DNA from 4 places in the Micromonospora soli genome. Region 2 is predicted to be linked to each of the others. Evidence: riboswitches for the same ligand, from Rfam matches in the RefSeq annotation. Region 2 holds a riboswitch; each other region holds the start of a gene.
What was found. A riboswitch is a leader RNA that binds a small molecule or an ion and turns the genes downstream of it on or off. The one in region 2 is predicted to bind cyclic di-AMP.
Positions count from the first base shown of each region.

Region 1 (6,942 bases), 2.1 Mb from region 2:
CGCCTTCGAGGCGACCGGCCGGATCGACCACGTGGTGGTCACCGCCGGCATCCTGGAGAAGGGGGCGCTCGCGGAGATGGACCAGGACACCATGGACCGGCTCCTGCACGTCAACTTCGTCGGCCCGGTCACCATCGCCCGGCAGTCCCTGCCCTACCTCCAGCAGACCAAGGGCCAGCTGCTGCTCTACACGTCCAGCTCCTACACCCGGGGCCGGGCCCGGTACGCGCTCTACTCGGCCACCAAGGCCGCGCTGGTCAACCTGACCCAGGCGCTGGCCGACGAGTGGGCGGAGTTCGGCGTACGGGTCAACTGCGTCAACCCGGAGCGCACCGCCACCCCGATGCGCACCAAGGCGTTCGGCGAGGAGCCGGAGCACACCCTGCTCTCCGCCGAGGCGGTCGCGCAGGCCTCCCTGGACGTGCTGATCTCCGAACTGACCGGCCAGGTGATCGACGTGCGCCGGGCGCCCGGCGAGCCGGTCGCGGCGGTGCCCGCCCAGGCCGGCCCGCAGTCATCCGAGCAGCTGCCCACCGGCGTCGACGCCTGAGCCGCGGGACGGGACGAGCCAGATGCGTGGTGACCTGGTCCGGAAGCTGCTCGCCCGGGTGCTGACCACCGGGCTGGCGGTGCTGGCCTTCCTCGTCGTGGCGCTCACCGGGGCCACCGGCTGGGGCCTGGCGATCGCCGTGGCCGCGCTGGCCGCCGCCGCGGTGGAGCGCCGGATCCGGCCCAACGCCGACGCCGTGGCCGAGTCGGTGCTGGTCGCCGCCGGGATCCTGGTCGGCTACGCCCGCCGGCTCGACGGCGGCTTCGACCCCGCGCTCGCCCTGACCGCGCTGGTCCTGCTCGGCCTGGTGCTGCTGGTGGGCCCGCTGCGCGACGCCGGCGCGCTGGAGATCCGCGCGGCCAACCTGCCGGTCCGCTCATGGACCCCGCTGGTCGCCGCCCGGCTCGGGGACGCGCTGCTCGGGCTGCTCGCCGTGGTGGCGGTGGCCGCCGGCCTGGCCCTGCCGGCCTGGGTGGCGCTGATCGCCGCCCTGCTGGTCGCGGCGGGCTGCGGCGCGGTCGGGCTGGACCTGGCCCGGCGCCGGTTCCGCCCGCCCGCCGGCGGCGGCCCGGTCGGCCGCGCGCTGCGCCGGCACCAGCCCGAGTTCGTGCTCTACTTCTCCGCCCCGCCCGGGTCGGAGTACCAGGTCACCATGTGGCTGCCGTACCTGGAGCGGATCGGCCGGCCGTTCCTGGTGCTGCTCCGGGAGCCGGAGTTCCTGCCGGCCGTCGCCGCGGCGACCCGCGCGCCGGTGGTCTTCTGCCCGACGCTGAAGACCATGGACGAGGCGCTGGTGCCGAGCCTGCGCGTGGCCTTCTACGTCAACCATGGCGCGAAGAACAGCCACTGCATCCGCTTCTCCCAGCTCACCCACGTGCAGCTGCACCACGGCGACAGCGACAAGGCGCCCAGCGCCAACCCGGTCTCGGCGATCTTCGACAAGATCTTCGTCGCCGGGCAGGCGGCGATCGACCGGTACGCCCGGGCCGGCGTGGAGATTCCCGCCGAGAAGTTCGTGGTGGTCGGCCGCCCCCAGGTCGAGGCGATCGAGGTACGCCGGGAACCGGCGCGCGGAGCGGCGAACCCGACCGTGCTCTACACCCCCACCTGGACGGGGCACCACGCCGACGCCAACTACTGCTCGCTGCCGGTGGCCGAGACGGTGATCCGCCGGCTGCTGGACCGGGGCGCCACGGTGATCCTGCGGGCCCACCCGTACACGGCGCAGAACCCGGCCTCGGCGCGGCAGCTGGCCCGGCTCACCGAGCTGCTCGCCGCCGACCGGGCCAGGACCGGCCGGGCGCACCTGTGGGGCGCGGCGGCCGGCCGCGAGCTGAGCCTGACCGAGTGCGTGAACCGCTCGGACGCGCTGGTCTCGGACGTCTCCGGGGTCATCTCCGACTACCTCTACTCGGGCAAGCCGTACGCGGTGACCGACATGGGCGCCGACGGCGCGGACTTCGTGACGCGGTTCCCCCTCGCCGGTTCCGGCTACGTGCTGCGCCGCGACATGTCCAACGTGGACGAGGTGCTCACCGAGCTGCTCGACACCGACCCGAAGGCGGCGGACCGCTGGGCGACCCGCAGCCGCTACCTGGGTGACTTCCCCGCCGAGTCGTACGCCGAGGCGTTCCTCGACGCCGCCCGCCGGGAGCTGGAACCGGAGTGGAACCGGCCCGCGCCGCGCGCCGCCGAAGCGCCGGCGCCGGACGGCTCGCCGCTCTCCCCCACCGCCTGAGCCGTCACAGGTACGGGTCGAGCAGGGCGAGCACCGCCTCCGGATCCTCGACGTGTGCGTTGTGGCCGAGCCCCGGCAGGCTGGTCACCGGCACGCCGAGCTCCTTGAGCTGCGCGTCGGAGACCATCGGGTCCTGCTCGCCGCGGGCCAGCAGCACCGGCACGTCCGTCGCGGCGAGCAGCGCGGGCAGCCGTGGCTCCCCCACCGCGAACGCGGCCGGGTCCATGGCCAGCCGCCAGCGGCCGTCCTCGCGGCGCAGCCCCGCGTCGACCACCGGGTGGTCCGGGGCGAACAGCCCGGCCAGCCCGGCGACCCGCAGGTAGCGGCGGGCGGCCTCGTCCCGGCTGCTGAACCAGGTCACCGGCCGCTGGGCCAGCTCCCGGGCCTTGTCCAGCTCGGCCGGGGACCAGGCGGCCTTGATGCCGAGCCCGACCACCGCGTCCACCGGTAGGCGCCGGGCCCGCGCGGCGAGGGCCAGCGCCACCACGCCGCCGAGCGAGTGGCCGAGCACGACGAGGCGGTCCCGGGGGCCGAGCCGCTCGGCCACCGGACCGAGGCTCGCCACAACCCGGCTCGCGAGGGCCTCGAAGGAGTACGCCGGCAGCGGCGGCGACCAGCCGTGGCCGGCGAGGTCGGGGGCGAGCCAGCGCCCCGGCCAGCGGCGCTCCAGCAGCGGCGCCCACGGCAGCCACACCTCGCCGGTGGCTCCCATGCCGTGGAGGAGCAGCAGATGGCGGATACCTGTCGCATCGCCCATACGGCGCAGTGTGCCACCCGGCGGACACGGCGCGCGAGACCGGCAGCGGCGGGAGTCCGACAGACGACGTCGGGCCCCGGCTCAGGAAGCCGGGGCCCGACGGGGAAGGGTGCGATCAGGCGGAGTAGCCGCGGGTGCCCGCCCAGTTCGCCAGGTCGATGGTGCTGATCCAGTACTCGGGCAGCGCCGGGTTCGCCGAGTCGGCGATCCGCACGGTCCGGCCGTCGTTCTTGTAGCCGATGACGGCGATGTAGTGGCCGCCCGGGAACGAGTGCCAGCCGCCGTCGGTGTCGGTGGCGTCGCCGGCCACGTTGACCACCACGCCCCGACCGTCGGTGATCGCCTTGACCACGTCCGCCTGGAGCTGGTCCATCTCCGCCGGGCTCGCCGAGCCGCCGAACATGTGGGTCTTGTACGGGTTGCCCTTGACCATCTGGTTCAGGCCCCGGGTGGTGTCCTCGGCGGAGTTGGTGCCGTTCTCGGTGGTGCCGAGCGGGACCGCCATCGCTTCCTGGGTGGTCTCGACGCCGCTCGCGCTGAGCGCGTTGCGCACCGCGGCCGGGCCGCAGTTCCAGAACTGGTTCTGCGCCTCGTAGGTGTAGTCGAGGACCTTGGTCGACGGCGGCTTCGGCTTCGCCTTGCGGGTGGTGTCCGGGTCGGCGGAGGCCTTGGCCCTGGCCGACGCGGACGCCGACGGCGACGCGCTCGGCGAGGCGGACGGCGACGGGGCGGCGACCCGGGCCTCGCCGCGGGTGGCGACGTCACCGAGGCGCGGGGCCAGCTCGGCGACGGCGGCCGCGTTCTCCTGGCGGACCGGGGTGCTGCCGTCGGTGGCGGCGATCGCCGCGCCGACGCCGCCGGCGAGCACGAGCGCCGCGGCCGAGCCGGCGACGATCCGGGCCGGGCGCTCGGTCACGACACGCCGCAGCTGACGCTTCATTCGGTGCTTCACGTGTTCCTCCACGGGGGGCCTGAGCGGCACACGCCGGCCCGACACGCGGAGGAGTTCACGCGCGTTGCGGGGAGCGGGTGGCCGCGGGGATGGGAGCGCCCGGCGGGCCGGGCTGGGGGACGGTGCCAGGAGTCGCCGGTCAGGCGAGCGCCGGCACCGCGATGCCGTGGAGGCGGGGGGAGTGTCGGGGGGTGGTTCGCACGAGGAATGGAACTCCTTCCGTGGCCGCCTACCGGGTTAGCTGACGGATTCGGGCGGGAAGTACGCCCTACCGCGGGCCGTGGCTCGCGGATTCACCCCGGTGTTGCCCTGGGTCCCCGGTTCGTGAGATCACGATTAGGCGGGTCGGCACGGCGTCGCCACTTGCGATCGAAAACCGCACCGGACGCGCCGACACTACCGGTGGGTACGCCGCAAGCCAAGCGCCCCCACCTGCGTAAACCTCGAACATCGTTACTCTGACCGGAACAGTCGATCACTGACGTTACTCAATGGGACGACCAGTTATCCCGGAACCGTCGGGCGACAATCGGACATCGGGTGGCGACCGACCCGGAATTGCGGGGGTCGATCGCCCGACCTGATCCCGATGACCGTTTCCGTCCGGCCGTGACCGGGCTCACCGCATTCGGGTAACGATTCAGCCCACGCGCGCCGGCCGCCACCGCGCCGTCGGCGCCGCCCGCGGGCCGGCCGGCACCGGGGCGAGGGGCTGGGTCGCCGGCTCGGCGGGGCGGGCCGGGGCGGGGCCGGGGCGCAGCGCCGCGGCGGCCGCGTACGCCTCGGCGGCCAGGGCGCGGGCCGCCTCGGCGGCCAGTTCGGCGTCCCGCCAGGCCCGCTGCTCCCGCTCGGCGGCGGCCCGCCAGCCGGCGCGCCGGCCGTCGCGTACCGCCCGGGCCAGCACGATCTCCTGCTCGGCCGGGTGCCGGCGCGGGTCCCACCCGTTGCGGTGCGCCAGCACGTCGGCGAGCTGCCGGGCGGTCAACTCGCCCCGCCAGTGCGCCGCCATCGCGGCGTGGTGCAGCCAGCGCTCCCGGGCCGCGTACTCGGCGGGTGTCCGGGGCGTCCGCGGCGGAGGCAGCGCGGCGGCGCCGGCGACGCGGCGGGCGGCCCCGTCGGCCTCGTCGTACGCCCGCCAGGCCCGATCGGCCTCGTCCTGGGTGGCGAGCCACTGCTCGCGCCGGCGCCGGGCGGTCTGCGCGGCCCCGTCGGCGGCCACCGCCACCTCGTCGGCGTAGCGGGACAGGTCGGCGAGGCGGGCCGCCCGCTCGGCGGTCGGATCGGGGGCCGGGTCGGGCGGGGCGTCCCGCTCCGGTCGGGCGACCAGCGCGGCGAGCAGCCCGAGGGCGAGCAGGAGCAGGGCGGACCAGATGGCGGTGGCTTCGGGGACCTCGGTCAGGAAGTGGTGGAGAACGGTCTTCTCCATGGTCGGCACCTCACGGGAAACGTCGTGGCGGAGAGGTCCGCACGGCCGGCGGGGCGGGGCGCGAACCGGGGCGGGCGCCGCCGGGCCGCCGTCGGGCGCGTGCGGGGGTGAGGTTCGGTGGTGCGGCGAGGGCGGGCCGGGCCGCCCCGAAGTCAGCGGGCGGGCGGGGCCCGGGAGCCGACGGTCGCGGGCACCAGCCCGACCGGGAGGGGGTATCGCTCCGGCGGGGCGACCCCGGCCGGCCGCGGTGCCGCCGGAGCCGGCACGACCGGCCGGTCGGCCGCCGTTCCCGGGTCGACGTCGGCGGTTGCCGCCCCGGCCCGCGCCGCGGCACCGGTCACCGTGTCGGGCGAACCGGTGGGGACGAAGCCGAGGGCGCGGTCGGGGGAACCGGCGCGGACCGTCCAGGTGTCGACCGGGCCGGGAGCGGCCTGGGCGGCAGCGGCCTGCGCGGCCACCCCGACCGGCAACGTGGCCGCGCCGAGCGAGCAGGCGACCACCACGGCCAGGCTGGCCAGCATGCGGGCCGTCCAGCGCGCCACCCACCACAGGGGACAGGTGAGCGCGATCGGAAGCACGTGCCAAACCTACCGTCGAGACCCGCGCGCCGCATCGTCCCGGGCGTGTCGCCAGGGCTCGGACCGGGGCACCGACCAGGGTGGACAGAGTTCGGAACGGGAGTTCCCGGCGCGCCGGCCGGGTCGGGCGTGGCTCAGCCCGGGTCGCGCCGTCCGGCGTACGCGACCGGCCGGCCCGGGGTGGGGCGGGCCTCGACCGGCCCGGCAGGGGCCGACCGCGGGGCCGGCACGGCGGGCGCCGGCGCGGCGGAGGCGGCCGGGACGCGGGCCCGGCGCGGCGGCCCGAGCAGGCGCATCATCGGCGTCTCCACCCAGCGGTGCAGGGCGGCGGCGAGCAGCAGGTTGGCCAGCAGGAAGCCGAGTACCGCGAGCGGGCCCCAGCCGCCGGGCAGCCCCGCACCCCAGTGCCCGGTGAGGCGCAGCACGGTCTGCATCACCAGGACGTGCACCAGGTAGAAGGCGAACGACACCTCACCGAGCCAGACCATCGGCCGGGACCGCCACGGCGTGGGTAGGCCGCGCACGTCGGCGTCCGCGGCGGCGGTGATCACCAGCAGGTACGCCACCGCGAGCAGGGCCGCCCAGAGCTCGGCGCGGACCCACTGCGCGGCGACCACCCAGGTGGCGACGAAGAGCAGGCTGGCCACGGTCAGCCCGGGCCCGCGCCAGCGTCCCCGGCGCATCAGCTCGGCCGCGGCCACGCCCATCCAGAACTCCAGCGACCGGACCACCGGGAAGATCTGGGTGAACCACCAGCGGCTCTCCTCGGGCACCAGCCGCTGGCCGGGCCAGAGGGCCAGGATGAGCAGCGGCGCGGCGATCAGCACCGCGCGGAGCACGCCGGTCCGGGCCCGGCGCAGCGCGGGCAGCACCAGCGGCAGGCAGAGGTAGAAGGCCAGCTCGCAGGAGAGCGACCAGCTCACCGTGTTGACGCTGTAGAA
Region 1 covers NZ_CP130427.1:193,551-200,492, forward strand. The annotation lists gene Q2K19_RS00905 (bifunctional cytidylyltransferase/SDR family oxidoreductase) at 1-550, shown strand, start outside; gene Q2K19_RS00910 (CDP-glycerol glycerophosphotransferase family protein) at 573-2,288, shown strand; gene Q2K19_RS00915 (alpha/beta fold hydrolase) at 2,293-3,045, opposite strand; gene Q2K19_RS00920 (C39 family peptidase) at 3,161-4,009, opposite strand; cyclic di-AMP (ydaO/yuaA leader) riboswitch at 4,209-4,350, opposite strand; gene Q2K19_RS00925 (hypothetical protein) at 4,638-5,423, opposite strand; gene Q2K19_RS00930 (hypothetical protein) at 5,576-6,001, opposite strand; gene Q2K19_RS00935 (acyltransferase family protein) at 6,136-6,942, opposite strand, start outside.
Region 1: it holds a riboswitch for cyclic di-AMP, as region 2 does, so the genes downstream of both, Q2K19_RS00920 (C39 family peptidase) here and Q2K19_RS10785 (C40 family peptidase) in region 2, are expected to answer to the same signal.

Region 2 (6,942 bases):
AGGTCCGCCACGTGCAAATCGGCGTCTTCACCCAGCCTCCGGCGGGCCAGGTCGACCATGGCCGCACTCACGTCAAAGCCGGTGACCACGGCTCCCTTGGCGCGCAGCGCAGCTGACAACGGGCCGGAACCGCACCCCACGTCGAGGATTCGGCGGCCCGAGACGTTGCCGGCGAGGCGAAGCATCGCGGGTCGCTCGTAGTAGGCGTTGAAGAGGCCGGACTCGTTCTCCGCCGAGTAGGCGTTCGCAAAGTCGTCGTAGTCGGTGGTTGTCACCGTGACCCCATTCCCATGACGTCGTTCTCGTCCCCCGGCCTCGCCAGGGCAAGCGTGATTGCGTGCCCTGCATGCGGTGTTCGATCTACCGACATGGACGCGGTGTCCATGATTGATCACATTATGTGAAGCCGTCTTTTTCGGACAGCCAGCTCATCAGGCAGATTACCGGCGGCGGGCGCTTCACGTGGGCCCCGCTATTCGAGAGCGTGGGTCGACCTGGTGGGAAACATCGTTAGCAGCGCTTCGACGCGGGCCTGAATGATCCTCTCCCGCTCGGCGCGCTGGCGTGCGTCCGTGTGGTGTCCTGACCGGTGATCCGCCCGGGCCACTTGCGGTAGCGCAGGCCGTGCTCCGCGATGAAGTAGAAGGCCGGTGAGAAGCGTGGCTAGTGGCCCGTGGATGGCCCATCGGGCGCTGGCGGCCCGTGGAACATCGAAGGCCCTGACCGGGACTGACGTCCTGATCAGGGCCTTTCGTGTGGAGCGGGTGACGGGAATCGAACCCGCACTGTCAGCTTGGGAAGCTGATGTTCTGCCATTGAACTACACCCGCAGGCGGCACCACTGTACCTGAGGTCACCACCTCCGTGCACGCAGGTACCCCTGCGGCGGCTTCCGGCCGCCCCGCAACCGCCCCGAAACGATCTCGCAACGGCCCGGGCCCACCGAGCAGCAGAAAGTTTCCCCACGGCAACATATGGTCGTTTTCAAATCCTTCGATCGGTTGTAACGTCTCCCCAACGTTCTCCGACTCGGCGTGACATACCCCCCTGTCGCGCCGGCAGAAAGAGGTGGGCCCATGGGACTCCGTCCCAACCTGCTGACCCGGCGGGCCGCCGGCGTCGCGTCGACGACCCTCGCGCTGCTGCTGAGCACCGGCGCCGTTGGCGTCGTCCCCGCTGCGTCGGCCTTCTCCGCCGCCCCGGGCGGCTCCTGCGCCGAGCCGGCCGACGCGCACTCGAACGCCCGGGTCGCGAAGGGTGGCAGCAGCAAGCTCGACCCAAACGAGCTGACCGCCCAGCAGGTCCGCGACCGCGAGGCCGACCTCGCCGCCGCCCTGCGTGAGCGGGCCGCCTTCCGGGGTGGCGCCCAGGCCGCCGCTCCGCTGGCCACCGTCACCATCCAGGTCGTCGTGCACGTCATCCAGCGGGACACCACCCGCGCCGGCGGCAACATCCCGGACTCGATGGTCACCCAGCAGATCGACGTGCTGAACAAGGCCTACAGCGGCGCCACCGGCGGCGCCCCGACCGCCTTCAGCTTCCAGCTCCAGAAGGTGCACCACGTCACCAACGCGGCGTGGTACCCGATCGTCCAGGGCTCCTCGGCGGAGCGGCAGATGAAGTCCTCGCTGCGTGAGGGCGGCAAGAGCACCCTCAACATCTACCTGGGCGAGCTGAGCGACGACCTGCTCGGCTGGGCCACCTTCCCGAAGCGCAAGCTCGACAGCATGGACGGCGTGGTTGCGCTGAGCGAGTCGCTGCCGGGTGGCACCGCGACCAACTACAACCAGGGCGACACCGGCACCCACGAGATCGGCCACTGGCTGAACCTCTACCACACCTTCCAGGGTGGCTGCTCCGGCTCGGGCGACAGCGTCGACGACACCCCCGCCGAGAGCTCGCCGGCGTTCCAGTGCCCCACCGGGCGGGACACCTGCGCTGCGGCCGGCCTGGACCCGATCACCAACTTCATGGACTACACCTACGACTCGTGCATGTACCAGTTCACCGCTGGTCAGGCGAGCCGGATGCTGACCGCGTGGAACGCCTACCGCGCGGCATGACCATCCCGCGCTGAACGCGGAACGCCGGTGCCGGTCCCGTCCTCGGACGGGGCCGGCACCGGCGCTTTGGTGGGCTCAGGCGGCCGGGCGGCGGGTATCGAAGCCGTGCCGGCCGCGCCGGACCTCGGCGGCGGTACGGCGGGTCGGGCCGGTCGCCCGCGGGTCGAGCCAGACCCTTACCTGCGGCCGGCCGGCGCCGGGCCGGGTCGTCTGGTCACGCCGGGTGAGCATCGCCACGTCGACGGTGAACTCGAACAGCCGCCAGTCGACCTGCGGCGCGGCGCGGCCCAGCTCGGCCAGCCGGGCCACGGTCGCCGGGTCGCTCACCGGGCGGGCCCGACCGGCGACGTACGCCTCGTCGTCGCTCTCCTCGGGCGGGAACGAGTGCAGGGCGTAGCGGCCGTCGCGTTCGAGGTCGCGGCGCTTGGGCGAGTCGATGACGAAGCAGTAGAGCCCGTCGTCGGTGATCACCGGAGAGACCGGGTGGACCCGGGGACCTCCGTCGGCGCGGACTGTGGCGAGGTAGCCGAAGCCCGGCCCGTACTGCTGCAGGAGAAGGCGGATCTCGTCGGCGAGTCGGGGCTCGTCGGCGGCGAATTCGGACCAGGAAGCCATGTGGACATTCTATCGAACAGGTGTACGAAGATGTAGTCCGACACGCAGGTCACCCGTTCTGGTCGCTATGGTGTTCCGATGCTGCTCTCCGACCGGGACCTGGTCACCGAGATCAAGGCAGGCACGCTCGCTCTGGAGCCCTTCGAGCCCACGCTGGTGCAACCGTCCAGCATCGACGTACGCCTGGACCGGCTCTTCCGGGTCTTCAACAACCACCTCTACACGCACATCGACCCGGCGGTCCAGCAGGACGACCTGACCTCGATGGTGGAGGTGCCGGAGGGCGAGCCGTTCGTCCTGCACCCGGGCGAGTTCGTGCTCGCTTCGACGCTTGAGGTGATCTCGCTCGGCGACCAGCTCGCCGGCCGGCTGGAGGGCAAGTCCAGCCTGGGCCGGCTCGGGCTGCTCACCCACTCGACGGCGGGCTTCATCGACCCCGGCTTCTCCGGACACGTCACGCTGGAGCTCTCCAACGTGGCGAACCTGCCGATCACCCTCTGGCCGGGCATGAAGATCGGGCAGCTCTGCATCTTCCGGCTCTCCTCGCCGGCCGAACACCCGTACGGCTCCGAGATCTACGGCTCGCGCTACCAGGGCCAGCGCGGCCCCACCCCGAGCCGCTCCTGGCAGAACTGGCGGGTCTGGCCCACCCGCTGAGCAGCGCCAGCGCGTTAAGCGGGGCCCCTTCCTCTACCTCACGCGTTAAGAAGGGGCCCCTGCTTGCCGCTCAGCCCGGGCGGCCGTAGCTGTTGATCTGGCCGTCGTCGACGCGTTTCATCGTGATCGGTTTGCCGGACTGGGAGGCGTGCACCACCCAGCCGCCACCGACGTACATCGCCACGTGGTGCAGGTCGCTGTAGTAGAAGACCAGGTCACCGGCGCGCAGCTCGCTGCGGCTCACCCGCCGGGTGACGTCGTGCTGCTGGGCGGCGTTGTGCGGCAGGGAGACCCCGGCCTTGGCCCAGGCCGCCATGGTGAGGCCGGAGCAGTCGTAGTGGTCCGGGCCGGCGGCACCCCAGACGTAGATCTTGCCGATCTGGGCGCAGGCGAACTTGACCGCGACCCCGGCGGGGCCGCCCGGGTAGCCGGCGGGGCAGGGGGCGGGACGCAGCGGGCCGCCGCCGCCGTTGCCGTAGACCTTGAGCCGCAGCTTCTGGAGCCGGGCGATCTCGGCGTCGATCTGCTTCTTCTGCGCCGCGAGCTGGGCCTCGGTGCGGGCCAGCTTGGCGATCATCAGGTCCAGCGGCTTCTTCTTCGCGGCCAGCTGGTCGCGCAGGTCGGCGACGGCCTGCACCTGCTGCTGCTGGCGGTGGGCGAAGCGGTCGAGCAGTTCCAGGCTGTCGACCACCTCGCCCGGCGACCGGCTGCCCAGCAGCGCGTTGACGGTGGAGAGGTTGTCCCCCTTGTAGGCGTCGGCGGCGAGCCCGCCGACCCGGCCGAGCGCGGCGTCCACCTGGGCCTGCAGCGGGGCGATCTGCTTGGCCAGCGCCGCGGCCTGCTTGCGCTTGACGGCGAGGTCCCCGCGGGTGGCGTTGACCTGCTCGATGATCGGTTCGAGCTTGTTCCAGTCCCGGTCGATCTGGGCTTCGATCTCGGCGACCGACGGTTCGGCGTGGGCCGCCGTGGCGCCGCCGGTCAGGATGACGGCGGTGCCGACCAGGGCGGCGAGGGCGGTGGTGCAGCGGGACCAGCGTGAACGCGGCGCAGCCGTCACCCGGTCGACCGACCGGATCGACGGTGGCCGCGGGGCATGGTGTGCCACCGGGCTCCGTACTCCTTCTTCCCGACCGCCTACCGGGTTAGCTGACGGGTTCGGGCGGGAAGGGAGCCGCCCTACCGCAGTGGCTGCGGATTCACCCCAGATACCTGGGTCCCCGGCTCGCCCGGAGGCGACTCGGCGGTGTCGGACCGTCACCACCCGGGCTGGGTCGTGAAGCTGCCGGTCGACGATTGACCAGAGTAGAGATGGCCGTTATCAATTAGCAACCCGAGACGCCGTGACACTCCGTACGGGAATTCGCGGCCACTCCAGCCCGGTCGAAGATTTTTTTCAACCCACATCACTATCCGGAAAGCTATTGACCACAGGGCGGGTGCGGAGTGAGGGTGAGGGTCGCAGTGACCCCCATCCCTGTCTGGAGGTTTGATGCACCTCTCACCCCCGCCGTCGGGCAGACGGATACTGCTGGCCGCCGCCGTCGCGGCGACCGCTGCCCTCGCGGCCACCGGCCCGGTGGCCGCCGAACCCATCACCGCCCCCACCGTCGACCGCCAGCAGCAGTACGCCGCGGCGGCCGGCGAGTACGGCGTGCCGCAGAACGTCCTGCTCGGCGTCTCCTACCTGGAGTCCCGCTGGGACACCCACGCGGGCCAGCCCAGCACCAGCGGCGGCTACGGCCCGATGCACCTGACCGACGCCGAGCAGGTGGCCTCGACCCCGTCCAGCGCGCACGTGGACGAGAACGAGGACCCGCGGGGCGACGACGCACGACCGCTCACCGTCGACCCGGCCATCGCCGCCGCGCCGTCCGGGGACGTGCTGCCCCAGGCGTCCCTGCAGACCGTCGACGCCGCCGCCGCGCTCACCGGCCTGTCGGTGGAGACGCTGCGCAGCGACGCCACCGCCAACATCCGCGGCGGGGCGGCGCTGCTCGCGTCGTACCAGAAGGCACTGGGCGGGCCGGTCGGTGCCGGCAGCGACCCGGCGGCCTGGTACGGCGCGGTGGCCCGCTACTCCGGCGCGGACACCGAGGACGCCGCGGCGGCCTTCGCCGACGAGGTGTACGACCAGATCGGCCAGGGCGCCAGCCGGACCACCGACGACGGGCAGCGGGTGACCCTCGCCGCCGCGGCGGTGACGCCGGACGAGTCCGGGCTGCACAAGCTGGGGCTGCGCCGCGCCGAGCGGCCGGACGGGCTGGAGTGCCCGGTCCGCGTCGCCTGCGAGTGGATCCCCGCGCCGTACGAGAAGTACGGCCCGGGCGCCGGCGACTACGGCAACCACGACCTGGGCGCCCGGCCCGCCCAGCAGAAGATCGAGTACATCGTCATCCACGACACCGAGGGCTACTTCGGTCCCAGCGTGAACCTGGTCAAGGACAAGACCTACCTGGGCTGGCACTACACGCTGCGCTCGGCGGACGGCTACATCGCCCAGCACATCAAGGCCAAGGACGTGGGCTGGCACGCCGGCAACTGGTACGTCAACGCCAAGTCCATCGGCATCGAGCACGAGGGCTTCGCCGGCCACGGCACCTGGTACACCGAGGCGATGTACCGCACCTCGGCCAAGCTGGTCCGCCACCTGGCGCTGCGGTTCCAGGTCCCGCTGGACCGGCAGCACATCCTCGGCCACGACAACGTGCCCGGCACCACCGCGGGCACCGTGGCCGGCATGCACTGGGACCCGGGCCCCTACTGGGACTGGTCGCACTACTTCGACCTGATGAAGGCGCCGTTCCAGGGCACCGGCACGCCGCACAGCGGCCTGGTCACCATCGACCCGGACTACGCCACCAACCAGCCCGCCTTCATCGGCTGCAACCAGCAGCCGCCGGGCGTGCCGAAGCCGACGCCGCCGGCCGCGCCGTGCCCGCTCCGCGGCTCTTCCTCGGTCATCCTGCACACCGCGCCGAGCGAGCTCGCGCCGCTGGTCAACGACCGCGGCCTGCGCCCGAACGGCACGCCGGACACCATGTACATCTCCGACCACGGCGCCCGCGCCTCGGCCGGTCAGACGTACGCCCTGGCGGACGTGCAGGGCGACTGGACGGCGATCTGGTACCTCGGCCAGAAGGCCTGGTTCTACAACCCGGCCGCCGCGCCCACCGCGAAGTGGGCGCAGGGCTCTGTGGTGACGCCCAAGCCCGGGAAGACCACCATCCCGGTGTACGGGCGGGCCTACCCCGAGCGGGCGGCCTACCCGGCCGGGGTGCCGTACCAGACCATCTCCCCGCTCCAGTACACCTTCGCCGCGGGCCAGCGGTACGCGGTCGGCGGGGTCCTGCCGGGCGAGTACTACCGCGCCGTCACCTTCGACGGCTCCTCGCCGGGTGACTGGACCGTGATCCGGGGCGAGAACCGGTACGTGCAGATCCAGTTCGGCCACCGCGTGATGTTCGTGAATCTGGACGACGTGCAGATCCAGCCGGCGTCGGTCGGCTCTCCGGAGTAGTCCCGTCGGGACGACGAAGGCCCCCGGTCCGCGCGGACCGGGGGCCTTCGTGCTGCTCTGGGCGGGTCAGGTGACCCGGCGGTAGCCGGC
Region 2 covers NZ_CP130427.1:2,251,215-2,258,156, forward strand. The annotation lists gene Q2K19_RS10760 (class I SAM-dependent methyltransferase) at 1-275, opposite strand, end outside; tRNA gene Q2K19_RS10765 (tRNA-Gly) at 757-830, opposite strand; gene Q2K19_RS10770 (zinc metalloprotease) at 1,077-2,063, shown strand; gene Q2K19_RS10775 (pyridoxamine 5'-phosphate oxidase family protein) at 2,139-2,678, opposite strand; gene dcd (dCTP deaminase) at 2,757-3,335, shown strand; gene Q2K19_RS10785 (C40 family peptidase) at 3,406-4,440, opposite strand; cyclic di-AMP (ydaO/yuaA leader) riboswitch at 4,453-4,588, opposite strand; gene Q2K19_RS10790 (N-acetylmuramoyl-L-alanine amidase) at 4,825-6,852, shown strand; gene Q2K19_RS10795 (C40 family peptidase) at 6,919-6,942, opposite strand, start outside.

Region 3 (6,942 bases), 1.7 Mb from region 2:
GCTGCGGTCGCGGTTCGGCGACCGGGTGCGGGTGGTGACGTACGACGCCCGCGGGCACGGGCGGTCCAGCTGCATGGCCCTGCGCACGGCCACCCTGGCCCAGCTCGGCGACGACCTGGCCGCGGTGCTGGACGGGATCGCCCCCGCCGGGCGGATCGTGCTGGTCGGCCACTCGATGGGCGGGATGACCGTGATGGAGTACGCCCAGCGCCACCCGGAACACTTCGCCGCCCGGACCGCCGGGCTGGTCTTCGTCTCGACCACCGCCGAGGGGCACACCCACACGGTCTACGGGCTCTCGCCCCGGATCGCCCGGCTGATCCGGCTGGCCGAGACCACCGGCGCCGGGGTGCTCGCCCGGTGCGGCTCGTGGCGCCCCCCGCGCGCGCTGCTCCGCGCGCTGCGCCCGAGCATCCGCTGGATGCTGTTCGGGGACCGCTGCGACCCGGCCGACATCCGGCTGGTCACCTCGGCGGTGGCGCACGCCTCGCTCCGTTCGATCGGCGGGTTCCGCGCCTCGATCGGCGCGCAGCACCGGCTGGACACGCTGGCCACGCTCGGCCGCCTGCCGGCCGCCGCGCTCGTCGGCGACCGGGACCGGCTCACCCCGCCGCCCTGCGCCGAGTCGATCGCCGCGGCGCTGCCCACCACCGAGCTGACCGTCTGCCCGGGCGCCGGGCACATGCTCATGATGGAACGCCCGGACGAGGTGAACGCGGCCCTCGCCGCGGTGCTCGACCAGGCCCTGGCCCGCCCGGCCGCCTTCCCGGCGGAACGCGACCGGTCGGCGGCGGGAACGCCCGGACAACGGGTGGGAACGGCCGGATAACGGGCAACCGGCAGCGGCGGGGCCACGGGCACCGGCATGGCCCCGACACGGGCCGGGACGGCGGCCCGTACCCTCATTCAGCCCGCCGTGCCCGCCACCTGACCCGCAGGAGCCCCCGCGTTGAGCGACCAGACCACCCTGGACCGGGAGATCGCCGTCGAGCAGCGGCATCTCGACCGGGTGTACGCCCGGCTGGCGGAGCTGCGTCGGGCGGCCGCCGAGGCCGAACGGGAGGGCTACCGGCTGGCCCGGGTGGGCAACTTCGGCGCGCTGGTGGAGCGGGACGCGATGGTCTTCCACGCGGCCCAGCGCCGGCACGTGCTGGACGCCGAGCACGAGGGGCTGGTCTTCGGCCGGCTCGACCTGCGGACCGGGCAGGTGCTCCACGTGGGGCGGCTCGGGGTGCGCGGCGAGAACGCCGAGACCCTGGTGGTGGACTGGCGGGCGCCGGCCGCGGCGGCGTTCTACCAGGCGACCCCGGCCGAGCCGATGGGCGTGGTGCGCCGACGCACCATCCAGTCGTCGGCGGAGCGGGTCACCCGGATCGAGGACGACCTGTTGGACCCGGAGTCGGCGCCGCCGGACCTCGCCGTGGTGGGCGACGGCGCGCTGCTGGCCACCCTGTCCCGGGCCACCGGCCGGGGCATGCGGGACATCGTCGCCACCATCCAGCGGGAGCAGGACGAGGCGATCCGCTCCCCGGGCAACAGCGTCACGATCGTCTCCGGCGGCCCGGGCACCGGCAAGACGGCGGTGGCCCTGCACCGGGCGGCGTACCTGCTCTACTCCGACCGGGCCCGGTACGCCGGCGGCGGCATCCTGGTGGTCGGGCCGTCCGGGGTGTTCGTCGAGTACATCGCCTCGGTGCTGCCCTCGCTCGGCGAGGAGACGGCCACCCTGCACTCGCTCGGCTCGCTCTTCCCCGGGATGTCCGCCAGCCGCACCGACCCGCCGGCCGTGGCGGCGGTGAAGGGCTCGCTGCGGATGCGCCGGGTGCTGGAGCGCGCGGCGCGGGACGCGGTGCCGGACTCCCCCACCGAGCTGCGCCTGCTCTACCGGGGCGAGCTGCTCCGGCTGGAGCGGGCCGAGCTGGACGCGATCCGGGACCGGATGCTGTCCCGCGGCGCGCGCCGCAACGAGGTGCGCCGGGTCGCCTTCGACGCCGTCCTGGCCGCCCTGTACGCGCAGGCCCGCACGCTGCGGGTCGGCCGGCTGCCGGAGCAGCCCGCGTTCGAGGACGAGATCATCGACCGGCCGGAGTTCCGCGAGTTCCTGAAGGCGTGGTGGCCCCGGCTGCACCCGCGGCACGTGCTCGGCTGGCTCGCCCGCCCCGAGCGGCTGCGCCGGTACGCCGGCGGGGTGCTCTCCGGGGTGGAGATCCGGCTGTTGACCGAGGCGTACCGGAGCCTGGACGCCGAGGGGTTGACGATCGCCGACGTCGCGCTGCTGGACGAGCTGGACGCGCTGCTCGGCAAGCCGGTCCAGCGGCCGAAGCCGAAGCGCGACCCGTTCCAGCTCGCCGGAGGGGTCCGGGAGCTGAGCACGTACGCCGACCGGCAGCGGGCGGCTCGGGCCGCCGCCCGGGAACGGCCGGAGGACTACCGCGAGTTCGCCCACGTCGTGGTCGACGAGTCGCAGGACGTCTCGCCGATGCAGTGGCGGATGATCGGCCGGCGGGGCCGGCTGGCCTCCTGGACGGTGGTGGGAGACCCCGCGCAGACCGCCTGGACGGGCGACCCGGAGGAGCTGACCCGGGCCCGGGACCAGGCGTTGGGGCGGCGTCGCCGGTACCGCTACGAGCTGACCACCAACTACCGGAACTCGGCGGAGATCTTCGCGGTGGCGGCGGCGGAGATCCGCCGGCTCTACCCGGACCTGCCGCTGCCCACCGCGGTGCGCTCCACCGGCGTGGATCCGGTCGAGCTGACCGTGCCCGCCGCCGAGCTGGCCCCGGCCACCGAGGCGGCGGCCCGCGCGCTGCTGGCGCAGGTCGAGGGCACGGTGGGGGTGATCACGCCGGTGCCGCGCCGGGACGAGGTGGCCGGCTGGCTGGGCGGCCTGGGCGGCACGCGGCTCCAGGTGGTGACCAGCCTCCAGGCCAAGGGCATGGAGTACGACGGCGTGGTGCTGGTGGCCCCGACCGAGATCCGGGCCGACCCGGGCTCGGGGGTGCGGACGCTCTACGTGGCGCTCTCCCGGGCCACCCAGCGCCTGACCACGCTGGATCCGGTCGCCTGACGGCTGCCGGCGGCCCGGTGGCACCCGCCGTTTTAGTTGCATACATAGCGATGTGAGCATAGATTGAGCTCGGCCGGGGCGGGGAACGAGAGGGTGTGGGCGTGGGCGCAGGTCATGACCACAGCGGCACGGTGGCCAATGCCGCGCAGCGCCACCGGGGCCGGCTGTGGGGCGCGTTCGGGCTGCTCACCGCCCTGATGCTGGTCGAGGCGGTGGCCGCGTTCGGCACCGGGTCGCTGGCCCTGCTCTCCGACGCCGGGCACATGTTCACCGACGTGCTCGGGATCGGGATGGCCCTGGCCGCGATCACCGCCACCCGCCGAGCCGACACCGACCCGCAGCGCACCTTCGGGCTCTACCGGCTGGAGGTGCTGGCCGCGCTCGCCAACGCGGTGCTGCTCGGCGCGGTCGCCGTCTACGTGCTCGTCGAGGCGGTACGCCGGTTCGGCGAGCCGCCCGAGGTCCTCGCCGGCCCGATGCTCGCCGTCGCGGTGCTCGGCCTGCTCGCCAACCTCGCCGCGTTCGCGCTGCTGCGCACCGGGGCGCAGGAGAGCATCAACCTGCGCGGGGCGTACCTGGAGGTGCTCGGCGACCTGCTGGGCTCGCTCGGCGTGATCGGCGCCGCCCTGGTCATCGCGCTCACCGACTGGTGGTGGGCGGACCCGCTGGTCGCGGTCGCCATCGGGTTGTTCATCCTGCCGCGCACCTGGCGGCTCGGCCGGGCCGCCGTGCGGATCCTGGTGCAGGCCGCCCCCGAGCACCTCCAGGTGACCGCGGTGCACGACCGGCTGGCCGCGGTGCCCGGCGTGGCCGAGGTGCACGACCTGCACGTCTGGACGCTCACCTCCGGGATGGAGGTGGCCTCGGCCCACCTGACCATGCGCCCCGGCGCGGAGGTCGGCGAGGTGCTGGCCGCCGCCCGGGCCGCCCTGCACGACGACTTCCGGATCGACCACGCCACGTTGCAGATCGAACCCGGAGCGTCCCCGGGGGCGTGCGGGTCAGTCGAGTGGTAATTAGGACAATCTTAAATTCGAGTGACTATTGTGGTCCTATGCCGGTTTTGGCCCGACTGTCCGTCCCCGCCACCCGGGCCGCGTCGGGGCACCGCCGGTAGGCTCGATCGCGGCCTCCGCCGGGCGGCGCCCTCCGGCGCCTGCGGTGGCCGTCGCCTAATCGCCGCAGCACGGCGAGCCGGGGAACCACGTACCTGGGGTGCATCCGCGCCAGCGGTAGGGATCTTCCGTCCCGAACCCGTCAGCTAACCCGGTCGGCGGTTGACGGAAGGACACCTGAATGCCATCAGTGGCACCTGTACGACGGACGGCCGCCCGGTTGGCGGCCCTGCTCGTCGCGACGCTCGCCCTCGGCGTCGCGACCGCGCCGGTCTCCCCCGCCTCGGCGGCCACCCCGACCGGCCTGCTCGCCGCCGCCCCCGGCGACGACGAGGGCGGCAGCCCGGCCCTGCGCGCCCAGCTCGACGCGGCCAGCAAGGGCTGGCTGGAGGCGCGGACCGCGCTGAACCGCTCGGTGAGCCGGCAGAAGCAGCTCACCGCCGAGCTCGCCACCATCAACTCCGAGCTGGGCACGCGCGACGCCAAGGTCGGCGAGATCGCCGGTGTGGCGTACCGGACCGGACGGCTCGGCACCGCCGCGGCGCTGCTCGGCAGCAGCAGCCCCGAGGGCTTCATGGACCGCGCCGCCGCGCTCCAGCAGGTCGCCGCGCACGAGGACCGGGCGCTGCGCGACCTCATCGACACCCGGGACCGGGCCACCCGCACCCGGGCCGCGCTGACCGGCGAGATCCAGGAGCAGCGCAAGCAGGTCGCGGTGATGGCCAAGCGCAAGCAGCAGGCGGAGCACGCCCTGGAAGTGGCGAACAACAAGGCGGCCAGCGCCGGCGGCAGCGTGCAGGGCACCTCCCGGGCGAACGCCGAACCGGCCCCGCGCAACGCCGACGGCTCCTGGCCGCCGGAGTCGTGCAGCGTGAACGACCCGACGCCGGCCGACGGCTGCATCACCCCGCGCACCCTGCACGCCCTGCAACAGGCCAAGGCGGCCGGGTTCACCCGGTACGTCTCCTGTTACCGGCCCAGCGGCTCGGGCGAGCACCCGAAGGGCCGGGCCTGCGACTTCGCGGCGCAGAAGGACGGCTTCGGCGGCGTGGCCACCGGCGGCGACAAGACGTACGGCAACAACCTGGCGGCGTACTTCATCCGCAACGCCGACGCCCTCGCCGTGCTCTACGTGATCTGGTACAAGCAGATCTGGCTGCCGAGCAGCGGGTGGAAGGCGTACAGCGGCGGCAACGGCGACCCGTCCAGCGACCACACCAACCACGTGCACCTGTCGGTCTACTGAGGCGGGGGTGGCCCGCCCCGCGCGGCGGGCCACCCTACGCCCCACGACGTACGCCGGATGTCGTCGCGCGCCCCACGACGCCGGGCCGGCGGCGGACCAGCATCGGTGGCATGACCCGACTCTCGCCCACCGGACGCAAGGCCCTGCTGACCCTGCACCTGATCACCTCGCTCGGCTGGCTCGGCGCGGACCTGGTGCTGCTCACCCTGGGCGTCGCCGGGCTGCGCGGCGCCGACCCCGAGCTGGTCTACCCGGCCGCCGGGCTGCTGGTGACCTGGCTCTTCGCCCCGCTGAGCCTGGCGGTCTGGCTGGTCGGGCTGGCCAGCGCGCTGCTCACCCCGTGGGGCCTGCTGCGCTGGCGCTGGGTGCTGGTGAAGTTCGCGCTCACCACCGTGATGCTCGGGCTGGTCCTGCTGCTGCTCACCCCGACCGTGCGCCGGCTCGGCGACCTGGCGCCGGACCTCACCGCCCGGGACCGGCTGGACCTGGTCATCCCGCCGGCGGTCTCCAGCACCCTGCTGATCGTCGCCACCGTGCTCTCCACCTACAAGCCGTGGGGGCGGCTGCGGCGCCCGGCCGCCCCGGCGGGCCGGCCGGCGGTGCCGGCCGGCCGGCGGGCCTGACTCAGGCCGGGCGCCCCTCCAGGGTCGCGCCGAGCCGGCTGGCCAGCCCGAGGTGCGCCGCCCGGGCCTGCCGGAAGGCGTAGCCGAACAGCGGTGCCGGGGCGGAGAGGGTGATCTCGACGTCGATCCGCACCACGCCGTCCGCCTCCTCCCGCAGCCGGGTGTGGTTGCGCACGGTGGTGGCCGGCTGCTGCCGGGCCACGGTCACCACCTCGTCCTCGGTGGCGACCAGCACGTCCGCCTGGTAGGTCACCGGGAAGTGCAGCGGGCCGAGCTCCAGCCGGTCGGTGATCGCGTAGCTGGCCAGCGCGCCGGGGCGGGGCGGCAGCTCGCGGACGCGGACGATCAGCGGATGCAGTTCGCCCTGCCGGTTCAGGTCACCGAGCAGGGCGAGCGCCTCCGCCCGGGTGCAGCGGGCCTGCACCGTGTAGCTGAAGCTGTCGCTGCTGAGCAAGCCGTACCCCCTCGCCGTCGACGGTCCGGACGATCGTCCCGTACCCGGGCCTGGCTGGCAACGGTCGAAGGTCCCCGGCCGGGTGGGGTCGCAGAAGGGGGTGAGGGAGGCGGTCAGGCGCCGGGCAGCAGCTCGGAGCCGCTGTCGGCGAAGTAGGGATCGGGCCCGCCGAAGAGGCCGAGCAGACCGGTCACCCAGAGCTGCCGGTGGACGAAGCGGCTCGGCTCGGTGACCACCAGCTTGACGCCGCTGACCTCGGCGGTCTGGAACCCGGCCACCATCGCGCTGATGCCGACGGAGTCGATGAAGGTGACCAGCCGCATGTTCAGCTCGATCCGCGACGGGCGGCCCTTGGCGAGCACCTCGGCGATCGCTTCCCGCACCTCGTACGCGGTGTCGACGTCGATCTCGCCCCGCGGAGCGATCTGGATGACACC
Region 3 covers NZ_CP130427.1:3,907,239-3,914,180, reverse strand. The annotation lists gene Q2K19_RS18790 (alpha/beta fold hydrolase) at 1-829, shown strand, start outside; gene Q2K19_RS18785 (HelD family protein) at 950-3,067, shown strand; gene Q2K19_RS18780 (cation diffusion facilitator family transporter) at 3,169-4,083, shown strand; cyclic di-AMP (ydaO/yuaA leader) riboswitch at 4,227-4,358, shown strand; gene Q2K19_RS18775 (coiled-coil domain-containing protein) at 4,364-5,428, shown strand; gene Q2K19_RS18770 (hypothetical protein) at 5,539-6,051, shown strand; gene Q2K19_RS18765 (SRPBCC family protein) at 6,053-6,505, opposite strand; gene Q2K19_RS18760 (STAS domain-containing protein) at 6,619-6,942, opposite strand, start outside.
Region 3: it holds a riboswitch for cyclic di-AMP, as region 2 does, so the genes downstream of both, Q2K19_RS18775 (coiled-coil domain-containing protein) here and Q2K19_RS10785 (C40 family peptidase) in region 2, are expected to answer to the same signal.

Region 4 (6,942 bases), 1.1 Mb from region 2:
CAGGTCACGGCCGCGCAGGAGCTGCCCGTTGGCCTTCTGCAGCGGCACGTAGTCGGCCCCGTTCGGCGCCGCGCCCGGGGTGGCGTTGGCGGCCGGGTTGGCCAGGTTGACCGTGGAGCGCAGGCTGGGCGTGGTCACCCGGCTCTTCGGTACGCCGAGCATGATGCCGTGGCGGGAGTCCCCGACGATCTTGTCGACCAGCGTCATCGTCTGGTAGTCGTGGATGACCTGGTACATGTTCCTGGCGCCCTCGGCCTTCAGCGCCGCCTCCAGGCTGGCCAGGCCCTGCCGCTCACCGTCGTTGTGCAGGCGGGAGATGATGTCCTGCCCGTACCGGTCGTAGATGAACTGCATGAACGAGTACGCGTTGCCGTAGTCGGCGAGCACCGCGTTCGGGTTGGGGCTCTCGCCCCACAGCGTCAGGGAGTTTTCCGGGCCGCCGCAGTCCCGCGGGTTGGTGTTGAACGGCGTCTGGACCGTGCCGAAGCCCTGGTAGCAGTAGAGGTGGCTGTCGCCGCCCCGGTCGAAGACCGTCAACCTGGGGTCGACGTAGCCGACCAGCGTCTGCGCGAAGTCGGACAGGCCCTCGTTGACCCAGCTCGTCTCGAACGGGTCGGTGTAGTAGTGCGCCAGGTGCTGCCACTCGTGCGCGAAGGTCCCCTCGTACAGGTGTGGGCGGCCCGGGCGGCTGGTGCACAGGTCGGTGGTCGGGTCGTTCGGCGGGTTGGCCCCAGTGCGGTGCAGCCAGTCGAACGCGTCGATGGTCATCACGTTGCGGTCGAACAGCTCGTTGAGCTGGGCCGAGAAGAAGCCCGCAATGTAGGTCGGCGCGGCCGGGAACTGGTAGAAGTTGTCGTCCCGGACGTTGTCGACCAGCGTGACGGTCTTGTTGCCGCCGCCGGTGTAGACGCCGCCGTTGCCGCTGGCGTCCGGCCCGAGCAGGGCGTTGCTGCCGTCGCGGTCCGGCGGCCGGCTGAACGCCGCCGTCTCCTTCGGGTACATGTTGGTGTCGAACTCGTGGACGAGGTCCGCCACCTGCGCGTCGGTCACCTGGGTCGTGGAGGGGATCTGGGTGCGGCAGTCACCGGCCGGGAAGGCGATGTCGTTGGCGACCCACACCTCGATGTTGTTGCCGACGGCCCGAAGCGTGTAGTTCTTGCGGTAGTACCGGCCCTGGAAGTCGTCCAGCCCGAGCCACTGCCGGACGGTGCCGACCGGCGGAGTCGCCGCCGCCGCGGCCCTCGCCCGCGCCTGCGCGCGCGGCTGGTATCGGGCCGGCGTCTTGACCTGCTTGCCGTCCAGCGTGAAGTCCTTGCGCGTGAGCTCGCGGACGTCGCTGGGCCGATCCTTGTTCGCGGCCGGCTGGGTGGGGGCGGCCGCCGCGGCTGACGCGGGTAGGACGCCCAGGAACGGTAGGACGAGTGCGATGGCTGCTGCTGCGGCGATGCGGCTGCGTGCCATTAGCCCCCCTCGGGTGTGGTGAAGCCGGTTGACGGGGTCTGGGCCGCCATTCACCGGCACGACATTTACGTTCGTATCGGCAATGGTTGCCTTTGGCAATGGGCCTACCGCATGCTTTCCGGCCGACCATCGCGGCGACCGGATTCCTCAGGCCACGGTCCACAAAGAGGTTAGTTCCGGCGTCACCCGTCCGGTGAGCCGATACCGCCAGATGCGGTTTCGGGGCACCGCGCGGCCGGGCTCCGTCGATAGCTTCCGGTCATCCGGTCCGCAGGCGTACCACCGGGAAATCGAGCCGGACGAGGTGGAGTTGGTGGTGTTCGACGACCGCTGGCCGCGGCCGGGGGAGATGCTGGTGAGGTCATCAGCGGCCGATGCGGCCAGGGTTTGGTGGCCGCGTCGGCGGGAAGCTCGCGGATTTGCGATACGAGGAGAGGAATTCCCATGACTTCGACCCCACGTCTCGGCGGAACTTTCAGCCTGGGGGATTTCCCGGTCGCCCGGATGGGCTACGGCGCGATGCAGCTGGCCGGCCCGCACGTCTTCGGTCCACCGGCCGACCGCCCCGCTGCCGTCGCCGTGCTGCGCGAGGCCGTCGACCTGGGGATCAACCACATCGACACGGCCGACTTCTACGGCCCGTACGTCACCAACGAGATCATCAAGGAGGCGCTGCACCCCTATCCCGACGATCTTCACATCGTGACCAAGGTCGGGGCGCTGCGGGACGCCGAGGGCAACTGGCCGCAGGCCCTCGCTCCGGAGCAGCTACGCCAGGCCGTGCACGACAACCTGAATCGGCTCGGACTCGACGTGCTCGACGTGGTCAACCTGCGCGTCGGCGGGTTCGACCGCCCCACCCCCGGCTCCATCGCCGAGCCGTTCACGGTCCTCGCGGAGCTGCAGCAGCAGGGGCTGATCAAGCATCTCGGGCTCAGCACCGTCAACGCCGAGCAGGTTGCCGAGGCGCAGTCGATCGCGCCGGTCGTGTGCGTGCAGAACTTCTACAACATCGCCAACCGGGACGACGACGACCTCATCGACTCCCTCGCCACCCTGGGCATCGCCTACGTGCCCTACTTCCCGCTCGGCGGCTTCTCCCCGCTGCAGTCCGAGGAGCTGAACGCGGTCGCCGCCCGCTTCGCCGCCACCCCGCTGGCGGTCGCGCTGGCGTGGCTGCTGCATCGCTCCCCGAACATCCTGCTCATCCCCGGCACCTCGTCCGTCGCGCACCTGCGCGAGAACGTCGCCGCCGCCGCGCTGGCCCTTCCCGACGACGCGCTGACCGAACTGAACAACATCGACTGAGAGCCACCACCCCCGGTCAGCCGGGGCGGCGAGCACCGCTGTACGGCATGTTGGCCAGCTGGGCCATGCGGACCACGTCGCCGGTGTGCGGGGCGTGGACGATCAGGCCGCTGCCGACGTAGATGCCCATGTGATGGTGGTCGGAGTAGAAGAAGACGAGGTCACCCGTACGAAGGTTGGCTTTGCTCACCGCCACGCCCGAGGTCCACTGGTCACCGGTGTAATGCGCCAGCTGCACCCCGGCGGCGGCCCACGCGTACTGGGTCAGGCCGGAGCAGTCGAACGAGTCCGGGCCGTTGGCCGCCCACACGTACGGTTTGCCGATCTGCTTGCACGCCGTCTTCGCCGCGACGCCGCCGCTGCCGGTGATGGGGACGGCGGGACACTTCCCGCCGATGAACAGCGGACTGGTCCCCGTTATGGGGGAGGTGCTGCTCGACGTGGCGGCCGACTGCGCGGCGGCTGCGGCTCTGGCCGCCGCGGCCTCCGCGGCCGCCTTGGCCGCGTCCGCTGCGGCGATCTGCTTGCGGAGCGCGTCCAGCCGCTTGATCTCGGCGTCGATGGTCTTCTTGCGGGCCGCCAGTTGGGCCTGCTGGCGCTGCTGGATCGCGATCAGCGCGTCGACCTTCTCCTTGTCGGCGTCGTAGCCCGCCTGCTGGGTGGACAACTGGGTGATCTGTCGTTGCTCCGAATCTGCCACCTGATTCACGAGCGCGAGCTGATCTCCCAACGCGGTCGGCGGCGAACTGCGAGACAGCAGGGCGTTCATTGTGGAAAGTGACCGCGCCTGCTTGTAGTACCCCGACACAATCTCCTGGACCCGGGTCCGGCTGGTCTCCACCGACTTGCCCAGTGGCTCGATCTGTCGGCTGAGTTCGGCCGATCTCCGCTCGTTCGCGGTCAGTTCCGTCCGGACCTTGTTGTACTGCTCGATGACCGGTTCGAGCTTTTCGAACGCCGTTTCGATCTGCTGCTGCACGTCCGCGGCCGACGGGGCGGCGTGGGCGGGCGCGGCCGGCCCGACGGCCACCATGGCGGCCGCCGCGACGGCGAGGATTCGGGTGAACAGACGCGGTCCGGCGGGCCGGGTGCGCACGGGTGGCAACGGGTGCGGCTCCTTCCACTCGAGGCTGGCGAGCACTGCGCGCCCGCCTCGACCGCCTACCGGGTTAGCTGACGGGTTCGGGCGTGGAAGGCGCCCTACCGCGGATGCGGATTCACCCCGAAACTGCGGTGGTTCCCCGGCTCGCCGCGACGCCGGTGACGTCGGGTGATTCGGCGGTGGCCGTCCCGGGGCACTCCAGGTGGAGACCGACATCCGGAACGGACGCTGACCAACATTAGTGAGGACGGCCCGAGGAAATCAACGAGCCGTTGATGTCAATTCCCTGCGCGGTCATGCGGGCACAATGGGTGCCGGAAATGCTGTTCACCTAAGACTCCGCTAATCGAATTCTTAACCCTTCCTAATATCGACCGCGTTGTCTTTCAGAAATCAGCGGCATGTGAATCCGGGCGACTAGTCCAGCCGACGGCGGCCCAACGACTGCGGTTCCCGCCCGGCGAGCAGCCAACCGGCGGCTGCGGCGAGCACCGGTAGCCCGACAGTCGTCGCGGCCAGGTGCGCGACCGGTAGGTCGGTGAGCGCGTCGAGGTCGCGGTGCAGGACGCTGACCAACCCGAGGTACGCGCCAACGACGCCGAGGATGGCGCCGAGCAGCGCGAGCGCTCCGGCGGTCGTGGCGGTGAGCGTGCGCCGTACCCGCCTGGGGGCGCCCGTCGCGGTCAGCGTGCGCAGGTCGCCGGCCGCCTCGCCGCGGATGAGGCCGACGGTCATGGCCAGGATGCCGAGGGCGAGCAGCGCGCCGGCGGCGACGGCCCCGGTCCGCAGCGATGTGAGCGAGGCCCGCTCGTGGCGGGACTCGACGGTCAGGCCGGCGCTCGCCGCGAGGTTCTGTACGGCGGTCAGCTCCCGCTGGGTGAGCGGGTGATCCGCCTCGACGAGCCAGCCGACCCGCGCGGGCTCCCAGCCGTGGTGGGCCATCATGCTCGCGGTGACCAGCGAATTCGGCATCGAGGAGTGCCCGGTGTCCGGGAGGGCCTGGGTCTTCGGGTAGACGCGGCGTTCGGGGATGTTCACCAGTTCGAGCGCACCGGTGCGGACAGTGAGCACCTCGGTGTCGGCCGCGATCGCGGCGGCGTCGAGCCGGTAGCGCCGCAGCAGCTCCGGAGTGGCCACGTAGAGGGGGTACGACGACATCTGCTGGCCGTCGGCAACCGGCGTGCCGATCTCGACGGCCGGATGGCCGGGCTGGCCTCCGGGCTGGCCCGGCTCGGTATCCGCCGCGACCACCGCCCGGTCGAGCGGGGTCACGGTCAACGTGCCGAGGCTGCGGGCGATCGCGTCGGTCTGGGCCTGCAGGCTGGCCAGCTGCTCCGGGGTCCGTACCGGGATCACCGGGCTGGGTCGGCCGATGCGGACCAGGAGCTGGCCCTCGGCCAGATTGCCTAGCCCGGCCGAGCGCTTGGCCTGGTAATCGGCGGCGGCGGAACCGGCGACGACCGCCACCGAGATCCCCAGGGCCAGACTGATCGCGGCGAGCGCCGCGCCGGCCCGGGCCTGATAGCGGACCAGGTCGGTCAACGCCAGCCGGACGGCCACCGGCATCCCGCCGCGCGCCGCGGCCAGCAACCGGATCGCCGTCGGTCCGACGAAGAGCACCCCGACGGCCGTGGCGACGGTGCCCGTGGAGATCAGCACCGGGTTCTTCCCGCCGGACAGGACGAGGCAGGTGACGCCGGCGGCGAGCAGGACCACGGCGGCCACCGCGGTGCGCCGGGCCGGCCGGGGCCGCGGCGGCCGCGCCGACAGCGCGCTCATGATCGGGGTACGCGTGATGGCCCGCGCCGGCCACCACGCGGCGGCGGTGGCGGTCGCCACGGCCAGCACCATTCCCGCGCCGAGCGTCAGCCAGGGCAGGTCGAACCGGTCGATGCGGTGCCCGGCGGCCGTCTCCACCCGCCCGGCGACGAGCAGCCAGGCGGCGACGCCGACGGCCGTGCCGAGCACCGCCGCGATCGCGCCGACGACGGTGCCGTTGGCCAGCATCACCAGCCGCAGGTGCCGTCGGGTGGCGCCCATCGCGGCGAGCATGCCGAGTTGGCGCAGCCGGCGTTGCGCCACCACGATGAACCCGGCCGCGGCGACCAGCGACACCAGCAGCAGACCGACGGTGGCCAGCGCCAGGGTGACGGCGGCGATCATCGTACGGGTCGTGCCGGGCCGCGACTCGCGCACGAGAGGACCGTCGATCGTCGCGCGGAACCTCTCCAGGGAGTCCCGGTCCCCGGCGACAAGGACGGTGACGGTCTGCGGCGGGTCGGCGTGCGCCGGGTCCACGAGGGCGAACTCATCGGTCAGGTCCTTGGGGTTCTCCACCACCCCGACGACCAGCCGGTCGTGCCCGTCGAGGCTGACCCGCCGGCCGAGCCCGGTCCGCAACGTGCGCGCCACCGCGTCGGTGACCGCCACCTCGCCGGCCCCGGCCGGGTACCGCCCCTGCCGCACCGCCAGCATCGGTGCGCCGTACCCGCCGTCGGGATGCTGCGCCCGAACGTCGACCGGGTCGAACAGGCCGGGCACCTCCACGTAGCGGTGACCGATCGCGTCGATCGTGCCGAACCAGCTTCGGGCGGCGGCGAGCCGGGAGTCGAGCACGGCCGGGTCGGCGGCGTCGAGCCGCAGGAGGTGGTCGGCGCGCCCGAACGTCGCGTCGCTGGACGACGCCATGTTGTAGGTCGCCGAGACTGCGAAGGTGGCCCCGATGACGGCGACCGTGAGCAGCGCGAGGGTCAGCACCTGCTGGCGCCACTCGCGGCGGAACAGCCGTACCGCCCACCGGATCACGGCCCGACGGGCCGGCAGGCCGCCACCCGGGGCGCGGTGCGGCGCCGGCCGGACCATCGTCGACGTCACGACGTCACATCCCCGGCCAGCAGGGTGTCCGGGCCGATCGATGGCGCGGTCTGGTCGACGACCCGGCCGTCCCGGAGGAACACCACCCGGTCGGCCCAGGAGGCGAGCTGCGCGTCGTGGGTCACCATGACCCCGGCGATCCCGCGCTTGCAGGCCGCGCGCAGCATCCGCATGACCGCCTCGCCGTTGACCGAGTC
Region 4 covers NZ_CP130427.1:1,102,997-1,109,938, reverse strand. The annotation lists gene Q2K19_RS05235 (choice-of-anchor J domain-containing protein) at 1-1,461, opposite strand, end outside; gene Q2K19_RS05230 (oxidoreductase) at 1,906-2,769, shown strand; gene Q2K19_RS05225 (C40 family peptidase) at 2,786-3,748, opposite strand; cyclic di-AMP (ydaO/yuaA leader) riboswitch at 3,913-4,060, opposite strand; gene Q2K19_RS05220 (FtsX-like permease family protein) at 4,289-6,745, opposite strand; gene Q2K19_RS05215 (ABC transporter ATP-binding protein) at 6,742-6,942, opposite strand, start outside.
Region 4: it holds a riboswitch for cyclic di-AMP, as region 2 does, so the genes downstream of both, Q2K19_RS05225 (C40 family peptidase) here and Q2K19_RS10785 (C40 family peptidase) in region 2, are expected to answer to the same signal.